DNA from 4 places in the Shewanella sp. ALD9 genome. Region 1 is predicted to be linked to each of the others. Evidence: predicted binding sites of a transcription regulator. Region 1 holds the regulator's gene; each other region holds the start of a gene.
What was found. The regulator sigma-54, encoded in region 1, starts transcription at its own class of promoters, with help from an activator protein. The targets are predictions, from matches to a motif close to GTTGGCACGNNNNTNGNNT.
Positions count from the first base shown of each region.

Region 2: a site for sigma-54 is predicted at 3,399-3,417, ahead of glnA (glutamate--ammonia ligase). Genes of this name have one in related genera too.
Region 3: a site for sigma-54 is predicted at 1,516-1,534, ahead of CXF88_RS08070 (YggN family protein). Genes of this name have one in related genera too.
Region 4: a site for sigma-54 is predicted at 2,688-2,706, ahead of norV (anaerobic nitric oxide reductase flavorubredoxin). Genes of this name have one in related genera too.

Region 1 covers NZ_PJCD01000001.1:536,412-541,291, reverse strand. Annotated here, with positions in the region: gene lptC (LPS export ABC transporter periplasmic protein LptC) at 1-230, shown strand, start outside; gene lptA (lipopolysaccharide transport periplasmic protein LptA) at 217-798, shown strand; gene lptB (LPS export ABC transporter ATP-binding protein) at 795-1,526, shown strand; gene CXF88_RS02470 (RNA polymerase factor sigma-54) at 1,669-3,153, shown strand; gene hpf (ribosome hibernation promoting factor) at 3,179-3,466, shown strand; gene ptsN (PTS IIA-like nitrogen regulatory protein PtsN) at 3,469-3,912, shown strand; gene rapZ (RNase adapter RapZ) at 3,909-4,772, shown strand; gene CXF88_RS02450 (HPr family phosphocarrier protein) at 4,793-4,880, shown strand, end outside.
Region 2 covers NZ_PJCD01000001.1:211,446-216,325, forward strand. Annotated here, with positions in the region: gene CXF88_RS01030 (DUF4124 domain-containing protein) at 1-380, opposite strand, end outside; gene CXF88_RS01035 (pyrimidine/purine nucleoside phosphorylase) at 511-822, opposite strand; gene typA (translational GTPase TypA) at 1,227-3,038, opposite strand; gene glnA (glutamate--ammonia ligase) at 3,519-4,880, shown strand, end outside.
Region 3 covers NZ_PJCD01000003.1:83,430-88,309, forward strand. Annotated here, with positions in the region: gene CXF88_RS08060 (YggL family protein) at 1-196, shown strand, start outside; gene glsB (glutaminase B) at 203-1,117, shown strand; gene CXF88_RS08070 (YggN family protein) at 1,592-2,404, shown strand; gene CXF88_RS08075 (LysR family transcriptional regulator) at 2,815-3,756, shown strand; gene CXF88_RS08080 (DUF885 domain-containing protein) at 4,211-4,880, opposite strand, start outside.
Region 4 covers NZ_PJCD01000038.1:19,648-24,527, forward strand. Annotated here, with positions in the region: gene norW (NADH:flavorubredoxin reductase NorW) at 1-1,121, opposite strand, end outside; gene norV (anaerobic nitric oxide reductase flavorubredoxin) at 1,118-2,623, opposite strand; gene CXF88_RS14545 (PH domain-containing protein) at 3,058-3,426, shown strand; gene CXF88_RS14550 (GNAT family N-acetyltransferase) at 3,653-4,147, shown strand; gene CXF88_RS14555 (hypothetical protein) at 4,318-4,629, shown strand; gene CXF88_RS14560 (GNAT family N-acetyltransferase) at 4,651-4,880, shown strand, end outside.

The DNA of each region.
Region 1 (4,880 bases):
CATTAGAAAATAATGTTATTATTGATGCCATTGATATAGAAGAACCCCTGCAGTCACTGAGTACCCAAGCTATTACGGTGGATTTAACCACTATGATAGGATCCTCACAAGAGATGGTGTACATCAAAGGTAAAGGGTTTATTATTCAAGGTTTAGGCCTACATGCTGACTTGAATTCGCAAAAATTATCGCTACTAAGCCAGGTAGAAGGAACATATGAGCCACATTAATCGTCTCCACACTCGCGCCAATGTTATGTTATTAAGTAGCATACTTTGTATATTGAGTTTGCCTGCTATAGCGAAACAAGGGGATCTGAAACAAGAATTGAAAATCGCTTCAGTCAGTCAGTCTGCCGACATTAAGAATAATCAAATTGTTTTTAATGGTCCGGTAACGATTGTCCAAGGCACGATTAATATCAATGCAGATCAGTTACGGGCGTTTACCCCTGAAAACACCACCAGCAAGAGATTAATTGCTACTGGCACCCCGGCTACATTTTCACAAGAATTAGATGACGGTAAAATTGGTACCGCAAGTGCTAACGAAATTAGCTATGACCTTGCCACCACTACACTCACATTGACTGGCAACGCCAAATTGGATCAATCAGGTAGCCAGGTTACCGGTAATAAAATCAAGTACAACATCAGTGCTCAAGAGCTGATTGCCGAAAGTACTGGTACAGGGCAAGATCGGGTAATCACCATCATTCAACCAGAGAATTTCCAAGACGAGTCGGCGCCAAAGCAAAAACTCCCTGAAATTCCTGTTAACAAGCAGATCAAACCATGACCCAAATTACCTTAACCGCTGAAAATCTAGCTAAAAGCTATAAAGCTCGTCAAGTTGTTAAAGATGTGAGTTTAACGGTTAAAACAGGCCAAATTGTCGGTCTTTTAGGCCCCAATGGTGCAGGCAAAACCACCACCTTTTATATGGTTGTCGGCTTAGTAAAAAGCGATAAAGGCCGAATATTGATTGACGATGACGACCTTACTGCCGATCCAATGCATTTGCGCGCCCGCAAAGGTATAGGTTACTTACCACAAGAAGCCAGTATTTTCCGCAAGCTCACCGTTTACGACAACATAATGGCCGTACTGCAAACTCGCAAAGAGCTCAGCACAGACCAACGTATTGAACAGCTTGAGCACCTACTCGAAGAGTTCCACATTACTCACATACGCGACAGCCAAGGTATGTCGTTATCGGGTGGTGAACGTCGTCGTGTTGAAATTGCGCGCGCTTTAGCTGCTAATCCAAAATTTATTTTGCTTGATGAGCCCTTTGCTGGTGTTGATCCTATTTCGGTCATCGACATTAAAAAAATCATCCAACAACTTAAAAACCGCGGTTTAGGGGTATTAATTACCGACCATAACGTACGTGAAACGCTAGACGTTTGTGAGCGAGCCTATATCGTTAGCCAGGGTAATTTAATTGCCGAAGGCACACCAGATGAGATATTAAGTAATCAACAAGTTCGAGCTGTGTACTTAGGTGAACAATTCAAGCTATAGTTACTTTACTGGCCTTTTAGTCTAGCTAACTCATTTCATTGAACGATACCTAAACAACGTTAAATGTCATTGATGTTTATGGCAATCTATTACAGTTCGAGATTGTCATTTTTATGGAAAATCATCTAGGGATAAGCGGTAAATGAAAGCGTCACTCCAACTTAAAATGGGTCAACACTTAACCATGACCCCACAATTGCAGCAAGCCATTCGCTTACTGCAATTATCGTCATTGGAGCTACAGCAGGAAATCCAACAAGCATTAGATTCAAATCCATTGCTTGAAATAGAAGATGAGTTTTCTGAAGCAAAAGACTCCTTAAAAGAAAACCGCGACCAAGCGGATACAGACTTTAGTGACAACAGTATTGTTAATGTCGAAAAAGACACTTCCACCGTCGACATAGCAGAATCCATGACCAAAGAAACCATGGATGATTTAGCCATGGATACTACATGGGATGAAGTATACACAGCCTCACCTATGTCAGGTTCAGGCAGTGCAAGCATGCGCGATGACGACATGCCCTTTCAAGGTGAAACCACCGAAGGTCTGTACGAACACTTAGAATGGCAAAAAAATCTCACTCCATTTTCAGACACCGATCTCGCCATTGCCACCGCCATTATTGATGCCATTGATGAACGCGGTTATCTAACCCAAAGTACCGAAGATATTCTCGAAGCCATGGGTGATGAAAATGTGGAACTCGATGAGGTTGAGGCGGTATTAAAACGCGTTCAACACTTTGATCCTGTGGGTGTTGCAGCACGTGATTTAAGCGAATGCCTATTTATTCAATTAGCGCAATACTCTAACGACACACCCCATATCGATAATGCCCGTTTGTTAATTAAAGGCTATTTAGAGTTAATTGCTGGCCGTGATTTCAGATTATTGATGCGTAAAACAAAACTAAAAGAAAATGAGTTACGTGACGCAATCACTCTAATCCAGACACTCAATCCTCGTCCGGGCTTATTAATTACCCCCATGGATGATGAATACGTGATTCCCGATGTCACAGTATTAAAGAAAAATGGCCGTTGGGTAGTAGAGTTAAACCCAGACAACATGCCTAAAATTGGTGTTAATCAGCAATATGCAGCCATGGCTAGAGGCAGTAAAAACCCGTCGGATAGTCAATTTATTCGAGGCCATCTGCAAGAGGCTAAATGGTTTATTAAAAGTATTGAAAGCCGTAATGATACTTTACTTAAAGTGGCAAATTGCATTGTGCAATTTCAGCAAGGCTTTTTTGAATATGGCGAAGAAGCCATGAAGCCTATGGTGCTCAATGATATCGCTGAAGCCGTAGAAATGCATGAATCGACCATTTCACGAGTCACCACACAAAAATATATGCATACCCCTCGTGGCTTATTTGAACTAAAATACTTCTTCTCTAGCCATGTCAGTACTGATGATGGCGGGGAATGCTCATCAACGGCCATTCGTGCTTTTATCAAAAAGCTGGTTGCCGCAGAAAACCAGAAAAAACCACTGAGTGACAGTAAAATGGCTCAGCTTCTGGCAGAACAGGGCATAAACGTTGCTCGTCGTACGATAGCAAAATACCGTGAAGCAATGATGATCCCGCCCTCAAACCAACGTAAGAGTTTATAACCTACTAGGCAATGGAGGATTTTTTATGCAAATAAGTCTGACTGGACGTCATGTCGAAATAACAGAATCTTTACGTGAATACATCCACAGTAAATTTTCAAAGCTTGAACGACACTTCGATCAGATCCATAATGTACACGTTGTGCTCAATGTAGAAAAATTACAACAAAAAGCAGAAGCCAAAATCAACATTAATGGCGCAGAAATTTTTGCAATGTCAGAAAGTACTGATATGTATGCTGCAATAGACGCCCTGATAGACAAACTCGACCGTCAGGTAATTAAACACAAAGAGAAGAATACAAAACACTAACGATGGAACTTTGTACCATTCTGCAGCCGGAATGCACTACCTGTGCCACACCGGGCAGTAAGAAAAAAGTACTGGAACTCATCAGCAATTTAGTCGCTGCCCAGTACCCAACCCTGTCTTCGCAAGAGGTATTTGAAAGCCTGTTAGCGAGAGAGAAAATGGGTAGCACAGGTATAGGAAATGGCATTGCGATACCTCATGGTAGATTAACGACCATCGATCACCCTATCGCGATATTTATTAAATGTGAAGAAGCCATTGCCTTTGATGCAATCGATAAGCAACCCGTGGACCTTTTATTTGCTTTGTTAGTACCTGCAGACCAGTGCCAACAACATTTAGGCACGTTATCGAGCATGGCCCAAAAGTTAAGCGATAAGCAAATATTGAAACAGCTTCGTAAAACTCACGACGCAACAGAACTTTATCAGGTTATTACTGCATGAAACTAGTTATAGTATCGGGACGTTCAGGCTCAGGGAAATCCGTTGCCCTGAGAGTATTAGAAGACCTAGGATATTATTGTGTTGATAATTTGCCTTTACCACTCATTGGCACATTATTAGCCCAGCTTAAAGGCAGTAATGATTTGGTTGCGATTAGCGTTGATGTTCGTAACATTGCAGAACAAGGTAAAGTGCTTCAAGACCAATTGGCACTACTTCAAAATGACACTGAAATTATCAGTTTCTTTTTAAATTCCAATGACAAAGTATTGCTTAAACGTTACAGCGAAACACGTCGATTACACCCGTTATCTAAAAATCATATTTCACTGCAAGAAGCGATAAAACTAGAAGGCCGTTTACTTGAGCCTATCGCAAAAATTGTTGATCACTATATCGACACTTCTGCGCTAAATATCTACGAATTAAGCGACCAAGTTAGGCAAATATTATTAGGCAGTGTTGATAAAGAGTTAGTGATTAACTTTGAATCTTTTGGCTTTAAACACGGCATGCCGACAGAAGCAGATTTTATGTTTGATGTACGCTTTTTACCCAACCCACATTGGGAAATAGAACTGCGTCCATTTACGGGTTTAGACGAGCCCGTACAAGAATTTTTAGGTCGTCAGCCATTAGTTAATAAATTTATTTGGCAAATTGAAAACCTATTTGAAACTTGGATGCCGCATTTAGAACGTAACAATCGCAGTTACCTTACCATCGCGATTGGTTGTACTGGTGGTCAGCACCGTTCGGTATATATTGCAGATCAATTAGCAAAACGATTTCGACAAGGCAGTAAACACACGGTTAATGCTCGCCACAGAGAATTAAATATCAGTGATACTAATAACTAAGTGAGCATAGGATCGCGTCAATGATCAAACTTGAACGCCAAGTGACCATTTCAAATAAATTGGGGTTACACGCCCGTGCCGCCACAAAACTCGCGATGTTAGCGGCGG
Region 2 (4,880 bases), 320 kb from region 1:
AATATATTCGATGCTTGAGCAGGGGCAGTGATAATACCATCGACTAATAATGTCATTAGCACGCCACGAGGTAATTGAGGGGTGACGCTCACTGACACGGTAAATGCGCCATTATTGTCACGCACAGTAGCTTCTTCTTGGGGAGAGGTAATCGAAATCGTGTAGTTAATTGATGCTTCTGTTGTTGGGATGACATTGATTTTTGTTGGGGTGTCAATCGTCATGTTGTTTTGGGTGTTTTCATTTAATTCAACAGCTTCGGCATTATTTTTTTGTTCATCCGAGTAATGAACTTTGCCATTTTCATCTACCCAACGGTATACGGTAGCAACACTTTGGGCGCTCAATAATAGCAAACTAATAAGTATGATAAGGCGCATGATGTACTCCATAAAACGACAGTTTTAATAGAGTAGACGTTTTTATAAAAAAAATCAGCTTAAACTGTTTAGTTAAGCTGAATCGAAGCGGCAATATTAAACCGCTATTGTTTATTTAGGTGCAACAACACTAGATGTATTGGCAGCAGTATTCTGAAATTTGATCTGTTCGGATACTGAAGCTCACATTTGGTGCAAGCTCAAACTGGCTTGCTTCAGCATATGCAACCCACTCAGTTTTACCCGGTAATAACACGTCAAACTTGCCAGAAATAACCTGCATTATTTCACCTTGAGCCGTTGAAAACTCATATTCACCAGGCAATACCACACCAAAAGTTTGTTTACTACCATCAGCTAATACTACGCTTCTGCTTATCACTTTACCGTTAAAATACACATTGGCTTTTTTAGCGACGCTTACCTGTTGCAACATACTCATATATTTTTCCTAAAAATGATCTTGGTTTGAATCTATCTGCGTTTACGTAAAATATCTAGTTAAATGTTTTCATGTTGTATCACGAGAGTCGCTTCGCTGCTAGGGCGGACTGCGTCCTGCTAGAGTCGCTTTGCTGCTAGGGCGGACTGTGTCCTGCTAGAGTCGCTTTGCTGCTAGGGCGGACTGTGTCCTGCTAGAGTCGCTTCGCTGCTAAGCTGTTGACTTTATAGCCTCTAGCCGCGGAGCGTACTAGCAGCGCAGCGTCCTAGGCTCTTTCGCTCGTCACCGCTTGCTACCAATATTTTTAGCCTCCTGTATAGACTAGACAACAAAAAGCCCAGATGCATGCATCTGGGCTTTTTAGGTCTCAATGAGTGGCAGACGTTGCCACTCATTGATGGTAATTAACTGCGGTTATTACGCTTACGCTCATTCTCAGTTAAGAATCTCTTACGAACACGGATGTTCTTAGGAGTTACTTCAACTAATTCATCATCATCGATGAATTCAAGAGCTTGCTCAAGAGTCAATGTGATAGGCGTAGTCAATACTTGTGCTTCATCAGTACCTGATGCGCGCATGTTAGTAAGCTGCTTACCTTTCAAACAGTTTACTGTCAAATCGTTAGAGCGAGCATGAATACCCACTACTTGACCTTCATACACTTCAGCAGCGTGACCAATAAACATACGACCACGGTCTTGCAAAGCAAATAGAGCGAATGTTAGTGCTTTACCTGTTGCGTTTGAAATCAATACGCCGTTAGCGCGTTGACCAATATCGCCACCTTTGTGTGGACCGTAGTGATCAAATGAATGATAAATTAGACCAGTACCAGATGTTGCTGTTAAGAATTCGGTTTGGAAACCAATTAAGCCACGGCTTGGGATAACGAAGTCGATACGTACACGACCTTTACCATCAAGCTGCATGTCTTTCATTTCGCCTTTACGAACACCTAATTTTTCAATTACGGTACCTTGATGATCTTCTTCAACGTCAACTGTTACAGTTTCGTATGGTTCATGTAGCTCACCATCGATTGTTTTTAGAATAACTTCTGGACGAGACACGGCTAATTCATAACCTTCACGACGCATGTTTTCAATTAAAATCGATAAGTGTAATTCACCACGACCTGAAACGCGGAAACGGTCTGGACTTTCTGTTTCTTCAACGCGGAGTGCTACGTTGTGAACTAATTCAGTCTGTAAACGTTCAAGAATGTTACGTGAAGTAACATACTTACCTTCTTTACCCGCGAACGGAGAAGTGTTTACTTGGAATGTCATCGTTAGTGTTGGTTCATCAACAGTTAACGGTGGCATTGCTTCTACTGCATTCACTGCACAGATAGTATCAGAGATTTTAAGCTCGCCTAAACCTGTAATAGCAACGATGTCACCAGCATTTGCAATTGGCACTTCAGTACGGTCAAGACCCATGTAACCTAATACTTGGCCCATTTTACCGTTACGTGTCTTACCGTCAGCGCCAATAATGGTCACTTGTTGGTTAGTCTTAACGCTACCACGAGTAATACGGCCAATACCGATAACACCCACGTATGAGTTATAATCGATTTGAGAAATTTGCATTTGGAATGGAGCTTCTGCATCAGCATCTGGGAAAGCTACTTTCTCAACGATAGTTTGGAATAGCGGCGTCATATCATCGCTTGCTACATCTGGATCTAACGTTGCAAAACCATTTAATGCCGAAGCATAAACGATTGGGAAATCTAGTTGTTCGTCAGTGGCACCTAAGTTAACGAATAAATCGAATACTTGGTCAATAACCCAATCTGGACGAGCACTTGGACGGTCAATTTTGTTGATAACAACAATTGGCTTAAGGCCTTGAGCGAATGCTTTCTTGGTTACAAAGCGAGTTTGTGGCATTGGGCCATCAACTGCATCAACCAACAATAATACTGAGTCAACCATAGATAGAACGCGTTCAACTTCACCACCGAAATCGGCGTGGCCAGGAGTATCTACGATATTAATACGGTAGTCGTTCCACTGGATGGCAGTGTTCTTTGCCAGAATGGTGATCCCACGTTCTTTTTCAAGATCGTTAGAATCCATAACCCGCTCAGTAGCTTCTCCACGAGATGCAAGGGTTCCTGACTGCGCCAACATTTTGTCAACCAAGGTTGTTTTGCCATGGTCAACGTGGGCAATAATGGCGATGTTACGTAAATTCTCTAGCACGGATAAACCTCTAAACCAGCAAATAAAAAAAAAGGATCTAACAGTAGTTATAGATTATAGCTACTGTAAAAAAGCGTGCCATTCTACTTCACAGCAGCTTTTGTAGATAGGATTATTTTTGAACACTTGTAAATCTATCGCTTGCTATGGATTAATAAACAGCATAAAACGTATATATATGAAGCATAACCATGGTGTAAGACAAAACTGTGACATTGGCTAAAACAGCAACATTAACATGACGCACCATTATGGACTTTTGCACCATGATGAAACATAGTGATGCACGAGGTTGGTGCAAGGTTATGATTTAGAAGATTTGGAAACTTTCTCATCTTCATAAAATCAATTAGTTAGCGATCTGGCATGAATATCGCTTTATTGCTGATAATTATGAAAAGATTCGTTTTCCAGGTGCATCATCTGGCGAATAGCAAGATTATTTAAGGGACAACCCTTTACCCTACCGGAGGCTTGAGAATGTCAGTTGAATCAGTTTTAAAACAACTTGTAGAGTTAGAAGTTAAGTTTGTAGACTTACGCTTTACCGACACTAAAGGTAAAGAGCAGCACGTTTCTATTCCTTCTCATCAAGTAAATGAAGATTTCTTTGAAGACGGTAAAATGTTTGATGGCTCTTCAATTACAGGTTGGAAAGGCATTAATGAATCTGACATGGTGCTAATGCCAGATCCAACCACTTTCGTATTAGACCCTTTCACAGAAGAAACAACAGCGCTTATTCGTTGTGATATTTTAGAACCTGGTACTATGACAGGTTATGATCGTGACCCACGTTCAATTGCTAAAAAAGCTGAAGCTTACCTAATTTCTACTGGTATTGCTGACACAGTATTGATTGGTCCAGAGCCAGAGTTCTTCTTATTTGACGATGTCCGTTTTGGTACCGACATGTCAGGTTGTTTTGTTAAGATTGACGCAAAAGAAGCATCATGGAACTCAGCTAAGAGCTATGAAGAAGGTAACACGGGTCACCGTCCAATGGTGAAAGGTGGTTATTTCCCAGTTGCACCAGTTGATTCTTCACAAGATTTACGTTCGGCAATGTGTTTAGTACTTGAAGAAATGGGTCAAGTAGTTGAAGCGCATCACCACGAAGTAGCAACAGCGGGTCAAAACGAAATCGCAACACGTTTCAACACGTTGACTAAGAAGGCTGATGAAATTCAAATTCTAAAATACGTTGTTCATAACATGGCGCATGCTTATGGTAAGACAGCGACATTTATGCCAAAACCAATCGTTGGTGACAACGGTAGCGGCATGCACGTGCATCAGTCTTTAGCTAAAGACGGCGTAAACTTATTCGCAGGTGATAAGTATGCTGGTTTGAGTGATTTAGCGCTTTATTACATTGGCGGCATTATTAAGCATGCTCGTGCATTGAATGCGTTCACTAACCCAAGCACTAACTCTTACAAGCGTTTAGTGCCACATTTTGAAGCGCCTGTAATGCTTGCATATTCTGCACGTAACCGCAGTGCTTCAATTCGTATTCCAGTGGTACCAAGCCCTAAAGGCCGTCGTATCGAAGCGCGTTTCCCTGATCCACATGCAAACCCATACTTAGGTTTCTCAGCATTACTTATGGCTGGTCTTGATGGTATTCAAAACAAGATCCACCCAGGTGAAGCAATGGATAAAGATTTATATGACTTACCTCCTGAAGAAGCTGCTGAAATTCCACAGGTTGCAACGTCATTAGAAAACGCACTTGAACATTTACAAGCTGACCATGAGTTCTTGACTAAAGGCGGCGTATTCAGCGAAGACTTTATCCAGTCTTATATCCAACTTAAAACGGCTGAAGCAGAACGTGTT
Region 3 (4,880 bases), on a different contig from region 1:
GTTTCTTGTTGAGGTCATTGAACCTCGTCAATTAGGTTTCCACGGTGGTGGACACAAGCAATGGGAAGGTATTATTGCTACCCAAGCTATCGGTAAATGTACTGATGAAGATACCGCTGCAGTGAATGCGTTCTGGAAAGACAAGCCTGTTTCTAACCTCGAAGTGAGTGATTTGTACGATATCTGGTGGGGTTAAGCTAAATTGCCTGAGCAATTATTACTTCAACAAGCCGTCGATAAAGTAAGATCGCTATTGGGTAAAGGCAAGGTTGCAGGATATATTCCTGCGCTTGCCTGCGTTGACCCTAACAAAATAGGGATTGCCGTTACTACCCTTGATGGCCAAACAATTGGTGCCGGTGATTACCTTGAGCCTTTTTCAATTCAAAGTATTTCTAAAGTCTTTAGCCTTACTCAGGCACTTAATTTATATACCGAAGATGAAATTTGGAGTCGTGTGGGTAAAGAACCCTCAGGGCATTCATTTAACTCGCTGGTACAGGTCGAATTAGAGCGCGGTAAACCTCGCAACCCTTTTATTAATGCCGGTGCGCTAGTTATTGCTGACTTGTTGCAAGCCCGTTTAGGGGCGCCTAAGCATCGTATGCTTGAGGTTGTGCGTCAATTGAGCCAGAACCCGACGTTAGCCTACGATAAAGTTGTGGCGGATTCTGAGTTCCAGTTTAGTGCACGTAATGCATCTATTGCCTATTTAATGAAGTCATTTGGTAATTTTGAAGGCGACGTCAATACCGTACTTAAAAGTTATTTTCATTATTGTGCATTAAGAATGAATTGCGCTGACTTGTCCCGCGCGATGTTCTATTTGGCTAATCGCGGTAAGACACTCGATGGCGACAGCTTAGTTTCGCCGGTGCAAACTCGACAACTCAATGCATTACTGGCGACATCTGGATTATACGATGGCGCAGGAGAGTTCGCTTATCGAGTAGGTATGCCGGGTAAAAGTGGCGTGGGGGGCGGCATTATTGCGGTTATTCCTGGTGATATGTCTATTTGTGTGTGGTCACCTGAGCTAGACAATAATGGTAACTCGCTTGCGGGCACAGCCATGTTAGAACATTTAAGCCAACAGTTAGGCCGTTCAATTTTTTAGTTTATACAAGGGCTAATCTTTCGCGGTTAACGTTGTTCGACCTTAACGTACTCACTCTTTGTATATCAAATCTGAATCTATAATATTGACTCAAAACGTTTAAAAGTCATTTTACTGCCCACTTGGGCAGTTTTAGTGGCTTCTTTTCGCCTAGGTTATTGCTTACTTATCTAGAACAACCACACGTCGTATACGCTTACTTGTCTAGCAAAATACAAACTGCAGTAAAATTCATCCTGAAGCTCAGCTGGCCCTAGATAGATTAATTATTATTGAGATTGGTAAAATAGACTATTTATTGGTTTATTTTACGAATACACTTCCGCTATTGTATATTCATTAGCTTATATATTGTCTTATTTTATCATTAATCTATTAAAAGTCATGTAGTTATAACTATTGGCATAGCTTGTGCTTTATAAAGCTCATATACGAGCTAATTATTGATATATGTATAGCAAAAGGATTTTTATCATGACCAAACAGAAGTTGATTTGTAGTGTAGCGTTAACCAGCATGTTATTCACAGTAGGGGCGCTAACTCCCGCCATGGCAAAAATGTCCATTAATGATGAAAAGTGCAATGTGACATTAAACTATGACGTTACTGTTGAACCAAAAAAATTGCAGATTAGTGATAATGGATCCGAGAAATATCGCGTTGAACTCGATCAACTATATGTAGACGGTAAAAAAGTCACCTTAACCGCTAAACAACAAACGCTACTCACTCAATATTCTGATGAGCTATCTCGTCAAGTACCTGAGGTAATTGATTTGGTTGGTGATGTTGTCGTAATGGCATCTCAAGCAGTCAATATGGCATTAACCCCAATATTTGGCGACGCCACTGGTAGCCAAATTGATAAGCTAATGACAGGGATTCAAACACGCATTGACACCATGGCGTATCAGCAAGGCGATAAGTTTTATTTAGGTTCAACAGACTCTTCAATTGAACATGCATTTAATGAAGAGTTTGAACAAGAGATAGAACAAATGGTCACCAACTCAATGGGATCATTAATGATGACATTAGGTAGCCAGATCATGTCTTCTGAAGGCGGTTCATTTGAAGAAAAAATGAATACCTTTTCACAAAAAATGGACAATGTCGGTAAAGACATCGAGCAACAACTTGAGTCGCAATCACAAGGCCTTGAACAACGAGCCGATAAAATTTGTGATAATTTTGAAGGATTATTAGTGTTAGAAAGCCAAGTGCGTAAATCCATACCAGAACTTGCACCTTATACATTGGCCAAGCTAGGCGAGCTAAAAGAGTAAATTTATTTTGTTCAACCTGTCTTCCCGGACACCTGACCTTCCCCTGTGCTCTTTTTGAAGACACAGGGGCTTTTTTTTGGGGCCAATTCTAGCTGCTTTACCGCTATAGCTCGTGTTGCTTTGTTCTGATAAAAAAATTGTCAATTATAAATATAGAGCCATAGAGGCTTTTTTTGTTATACTCTTGAGAATTATTACAAAATTACACTCTACTTTAGATGTGGTTATATTTCAGAATCTTCATTTGTTAGTGTTGATTAAAGATATTAGTTTGTTTTGATGCTCATTTGGCAGCAACAATCATAATATCTGAGTGTCGATATTGATGCTAAGCAAGGTTTAGTTACCAGCAATGGCTAACAGATATCTGAAATTTTTATTAATGTCGTAACCAGCTTAAGGCGACTTTCATGTTAGAACTGTTAGAACCTATCGCAATTTTTACTCATGTTGCACGTGCAGGAAGTTTTAGTGCTGCAGCCAGACGTCTTGGCATTTCTAAATCTAAAGTAAGTACTCAAGTTGCAGATCTTGAACATAAACTTGGTGTGCAACTTATTCAGCGAACAACCCGCAGTTTAAGCCTTACTGAAGCCGGCAATTTATTGTATCTACAAGGCGAAGAACTTCTTCGTGATGCAGAGCAGGCCGTTTCAAGTGTTCACAACTTAAATGATGCAACTCGTGGTGTACTAAAAGTTGGGATATCACAATCATTTGGCACCATGCACATTATTCCAGCTTTACCAGCATTTATGGCAAGGCATCCAGAGCTTGAACTACAAGTGAGCTTACTTGATCATAAAGTCGATGTTGTCAGTGAAGGCTTAGACCTATTGTTAACCATGTCTGAGCAATTGCCGCTGGGTATGGTGGCAAGACCGTTAATGAAATGTCAGTTCTTGTTAGTCGCATCACCGGGTTATATTGCCCAACATGGTAACATTAGCCGCCCAGAGCAATTGGTTGAACACAATTGTTTGGTGTATCAAGGTGAGTGGCATGAGCACAGCATGTGGCAATTTAAAAAGGGTGAAGATTATTGCGAAATAGGTGTATCAGGCAATTTCCGTGTCGATAATGCGCCAGCATTGAAATCGGCCGCAGTAAGTGGTTTAGGCATTGTCTATTTAGCCAGTTACTTAATGGAAGATGAAATCGCTCAAGGGACATTGATTCCTTTGTTACCTGATTGGCAGTTGACTCACAATCTTCCATTACAAGCAGTGTATCCTCGTCGTAAACATCTAGCTCCAAAAGTCAGTGCGTTCATTGATTTTATTAAAACGCACATCAGCAGCCCACCTTATTGGGATGCTAAGTTCGATCATTTGTATAAACTTCGTAAGTAAAAGTGGAAACATTATTTCAAATTTAGAACAAAGCCGCAACTTACCTTGCGGCTTTGTATTAAGTTGCTGATTTTAAAGTGCTTAAGGTGTTGATTGATTAGTTTATTAGTAAGTTGCTAATCAAGGGTTTAGCAATTTACATTTGTTAACTAGTTGAACTCTGTTCTGATATCAATACAATAGTACTCAGTTGATTCGAAATGATTTGAACCCTACGTTTTTCTGAGAAATGACCCCTTTTCAGTGAGATGTACAAATCGGCAAGGTAGCAAATTTTGAGTCAGTGTTGGCAATGGTTTTCGAACTAAAATAATGCCAACCTTAAAACCATCATCCTAATTTATTTGGTTTACCCCAGACTTTGTTCTGGGGTTATTTTTTTGTGGAAATTGATAAAGCAAAACGGCAACCTCAGGTTGCCGTTTTATGTTTCGAGTGGATTAATGATTTAAAATTACAGCGATTGAACCTGCTTAATCCACTTATTTACTTGCTCTTCAAGTATGTCTAATGGCAATGGTCCATTTTTAAGGATTACAGTATGAAATTCGCGAATATCAAACTTGGCTCCTAGCGCCTTTTTAGCCTGCTCACGTAGTTGTAATATTTTAATCATACCTACTTTATACGCAGTCGCTTGTGATGGCATAACAATATGGCGTTCGACCATTTTTATCGCATCAGACTCCGCGTTTGGAGTATTCTCAACGTAATAGGCAATAGCCTGCTCACGAGTCCACTTTTTAGCGTGTATCCCAGTATCAACCACTAAACGGCATGCGCGCCATAGCTCCATCGATAAACGACCAAAGTCAGAGTATGGGTCGGCATATAAGCCCATTTCCTTCGGGAAATATTCTGAGTAAAGTCCCCAACCTTCAATATAAGCAGTGTAACCGCCAAATTTACGGAATTTTGGAATGCCTTGCAGTTCTTGTGCAATAGCAATTTGCATGTGATGTCCTGGGATCCCTTCATGGTAAGCAAGCGCTTCCATCTGATACTTTGGCATCGCTTCCATTTTGTATAAATTAGCGTAATAGCTTCCAGGGCGAGAACCATCTGGTGCTGGTTGGTCGTAAAATGCTTTACCTGCGGACTTTTCTCTAAACGCTTCTACCTTT
Region 4 (4,880 bases), on a different contig from region 1:
AGTAGCGGGAAGGTATTGTTCATGTGGCCTTCTGTTACCACAAAACCGATTATCTGTTTTTGCTCATTGTACGCTTTTACTGAGCAACCCAGAGCATCAATATCAACCTGCCACGATGCAACGTCAATTACGGTATTCCCGCCTAATTGAATGGGCATTTGCGGTGTTTTAACTTTGACTAACATAGCCGGTAGTTTCAAATCTGTCGGTTGGCCTAATAAGGTTTTCGCTAACGCATTGGCGCTTAACATAATGGGCTGCAAGTAGGACATCACCTTACCATTGATTTCGGCGCAATCTCCTAAGGCATAAACATTGTTCGCTGAGGTTTGCAGTTGCAGATTAACCACTAAGCCATTATTGACTTTGAATCCTGACTTTCGTGCTAAGCCAACATTAGCCTTTAATCCCGCAGCTGAAATAACACAATCGACAATATGGGTATTACCACAACTGAGTGTGGCACAAATACCTGATTCAGTTTTGTTTAGCGAACTAATGGTACGGCCAAACTCAAATACAACACCGTTATCGACCATCTTCTTTTGTAAAACACTGGCGACTAAATCTGGCAGCATGGTTGCCATCACGCCGTGACTTGGATCAACCACCACAACGTTTTTACCGCTGCGATTAAGATCCATGGCTATTTCAGTGCCGATAATACCCGCGCCAATAACCAAAACACGTTGTGCATTTTGTAGTTGCAGCTGCGCATTATCAAACTCACTAAGACTGTTTAAGGTGACCACACTGTTTGTTGCGTTACCAAGCATTGATGGCACAAAGGTTTTTGCTCCTGTTGCTAGCACCAGTTTTGTATAAGGGTAAGCAACACCTTCAACAAACACCGCTTGCTGTTCACTATCAATGCAATCAACCTTGGTAAAAGCATGCAGAGTAATATTATTCTCGGAGGCAAACTCTTGTGCAGTAAGGCGGATTAAGTCCGCACTGTTTTGCTTGTTACTAAATACATGGCTCAAGTCCGGTTTATTATAATCGTGGCCTTCATCAAAGGTGAACACGGTTATCGGTAAATGCTTATCTGTGCGTCTAATGGTTTTGATTAGTTGATATGAGCCAAAGCCGCTACCGATGATAATGATGGGGGCGCTCATGATGCTTTCCTCTCAGCGATAGGGACAAAAACATCTTTGCCAAGGCCGCAATCTGGGCAAAGGAAAAAGTCTGGCACTTCGCTCCACGGTGTACCTGGTGTTACATCTTGATTAGGCTCACCCAATACTGGCTCATATACCCAATTACACACAGTGCAGAGCATATTTTGTGAATCACTCATTGCCGTCGCTGTTGTACATGTCGGTTTGGTTGCTTGAGTTGCTTGAGTTGGCTTAGTGGTTACAGTGGCTTGAGCGCTCTTAGCTAGCGATGCCGGTGAAATGGATTTTACATTACTTAAATCATGCCATGCCCAGCTTTTAGCTATCTGGCGACCGTGCTCACGGCATTCGCGCATCGCTTTACCATCTGGTCGCCATTTTGCTTTTAAGCCGACAATAGTTTCAAATCCGGCATCTGTAAGACGGGTGTGAATACGGTCAACGGCGCCGCCGTTCCAGCCATAACTTCCAAATGCACCTGCTTTTTTATCTTTAAAGCGCAGGCCTGTGATCTCTTCTAGCATTCCCGCGACTTTCGGCATCATGACATTGTTCATGGTTGATGAGCCTACCAAAATACCTTTGGAGCGGAACACGTTAGCTAATATGTCATTTTTATCATGACGGGCCACGTTAAACACTTTAACCGACACAACAGGGTCAACGTCGTGGATGCCTTGAGCAATGGCATCGGCCATCATGCGGGTGTTATTAGACATCGAATCATAAAAAATGGTGATTCTGTCTTCCTGATAGTTATCTGCCCATTGCAGATATTGATGAATAATCTGTGCTGGGTTGTCGCGCCACACTACGCCATGGGCGGTAGCAATCATGTCAACGGGCAGGTTAAAGCTTAGCACCTCGTTAATTTTGGCGGTAACCAGCGAGCTAAACGGGGTTAAAATATTGGAATAATAGCGTAAACATTGATCCATCAATTCAATTTGGTCTACTTCGTCATTAAACAAATGCTCATCGCAGTAATGCTGACCGAACGCATCATTGCTAAACAACACAGCATCTTCCGTTAAATAGGTCATCATGCTGTCAGGCCAATGCAACATCGGAGTTTCAATAAACACCAGCTGCTTACCGTTACCAATGTCTAAGGTATCGCCGGTTTTAACGATATTAAAATTCCACTCTGTATGGTGATGTAAGCCAGTAATAGAGTCGATAGCATTTTCGGTACAGTAAATCGGGGTATTAGGAATTTTAGCCATTAAAGCCGCTAAGGCACCTGAGTGATCTTCTTCCGCATGGTTAATGACGATGTAATCAATCTTATCGAGATCAATTTCCATCTCAAGGTTTTGGATAAATTGCAGGCTGAAACGATGGTCAACAGTATCGATTAAGACATTTTTCTGTTCACGAATAAGGTAACTATTATAACTGGTGCCTTTGGTGGTTTTATATTCAGTACCATGGAAGTCCAATATTTCCCAGTCACGTTGTCCGACCCAATCGATGTTATTTTTAATGTGAATTGTCATATGTACACCTGTAATAAATTAGAAGTTAAAGTTGATAGAGATATTTCAAAAGTTAACTTCGTTATTGCAGAGTGCATGCCAACTGTTTATCTTATTGATTATATGAAAGTAATGTATTTTTAGTGAATTTTATTGATGTCATAAAGACATGCTCTTTATTGTTTATATGACACATAAGTGTCATATTGACTTCTTGTTGTGTTCTAAAACGACATTATTGATGAAATGCCAATCACAGGCTTTATCGCTATTTATCAGCTAATACAAACTGGGATAAATGCTTGCTTCAGCTGCATTTTGTAATGTTATTGTTATTACATTAAGCTAAGGCTATTCACTAGAATACGATAACCACGAAATTTACTGAGCTGTTTATGTCGTAAAATTTGTATTAATTCAATCCCTTTGGATGTCAGATATAAAAAGGATGTTAGATGATAGATTTTAATAATAAAGGTTTTTTCAAACTGAAGCAGAATTCTGATTTTGCAGACAAAGCCCGCGATTTACTTGTCGATGATGAACGAGTCATTGATTCATATAAATCCATGCGTGATGGTGTCATTTTTACCAGTAAAAGAATTATCGCTGTTAATGTTCAAGGCATTACAGGAAGTAAAAAAGATTTTACATCTTTGCCTTACAAAAATATTGTCGCTTACTCAATTGAAACATCGGGGACATTCGATCTCGATTCCGAACTAGAAATATACTTTTCAGCGATAGGCAAAGTTAGGTTTGAGTTTACTGGTAAGGCCTCAATGCTGGAGATATCAAAAATAATCTCAGGTTATTTATTATAGGTCTGCAAATGCCGCTATTGTCAATAATTGCTTAATAAATTGATAATTTCAACAAACGAACCATTAAGGTTTAATCTGTTGTAAAATATGAGTTTAGTCTAGAATTTAATGCTGAAACTGAGGAGTGTTAAGTGGGTCATTTCGTCAGTTATCTGGCGTCGAGAAAGACTAAAACGTGGGGTGTAAAATTGTAAATATGGCTAATGTTCAAATCAGAGTGTTGCTGATGAGTGATTGGGAAATCTATAGAAGGTTACGTTTATTAGCATTACAAGACTCGCCAGATTCGTTTGGCTCGACTTATGAACGAGAAGCTGAATTTACCGACGAAGAGTGGATTTCTCGTCTTAATGCAAGCAATCGAGCAAAGCATGCATTGCCACTGATCGCTGAACTTGATGGCGTCGCTGTAGGCTTAGCATGGGGACAGATCCATAGTTCTAGTTCTATTCCTATGAATACTGATGCTGCACATGTGTATCAAATGTGGATGTCACCACGCGCGCGCGGATATGGACTTAGTAAGTTATTACTGAATAGCATTATTGATTGGGCCAAAAAATCTAATCGAAAAGTCGTTTGCTTAGAGGTTACTATTGCTAACGAGGCCGCTGTTAATCTCTATAAATCAATTGGTTTTGTTGCTGTTGGTGAAACACAGACTCTACGAGAGGGTAGTGCATTACTGACTCAAACCATGATACTGGAGTTATGTGGTTAATAAATGAGTCATGTTCTCAATAAAATCGACGTTTTCGGCAAAATAGTTTTCAGTAAAATCGTTTTCAATAAAATCTAGGTGACACGACTCACTTTTAGGGTATTGTCGCAACGGTTTAATTAACCACGTTTCGCTCATTAACTGAGTGGCTTTTACAATGGAGTGTAAAAATGAATGAATCTCAAGCAGATAATATTATCCAATCTTATGAAACGGATAGCATTACCGCTTTACGTTCAGATTTAGATAAACTGAGACCCAAACCATATACTTGGTTAATCCAATGGCTGATGTGTTTGGCGACTATTGGCGCTATTTTATATATTGCAAAAGTAGACCTATTAGTAGAACAAAATTTTGTGTGGTTGCTACTGTTATTTGTCGCGATTGGCTTTAGCCATCGAGATGATTATTTAGCTCATAAACGTATCGATTTGGTGATTAAACTACTCGATAAAAATGCATTTCATAAACGATCATAGTTCAAAAGGAAGCCTTGGCACATGGATATTATGATTGATGATTTACAGGGCTCTGGCGTGGTTGAGTTACTGCAAGCACATTTGGCTGACATGTATGCAACGTCGCCACCGGGTAGTGTTCATGCATTAGATATTGAAGCCTTAAAACATCCATCAATTACTTTTTGGTGTGCCAAACAAGGTGACATAGTACTTGGGTGCGTAGCGATAAAACAGTTAACGCCAACCCACGGCGAAATTAAGTCTATGCG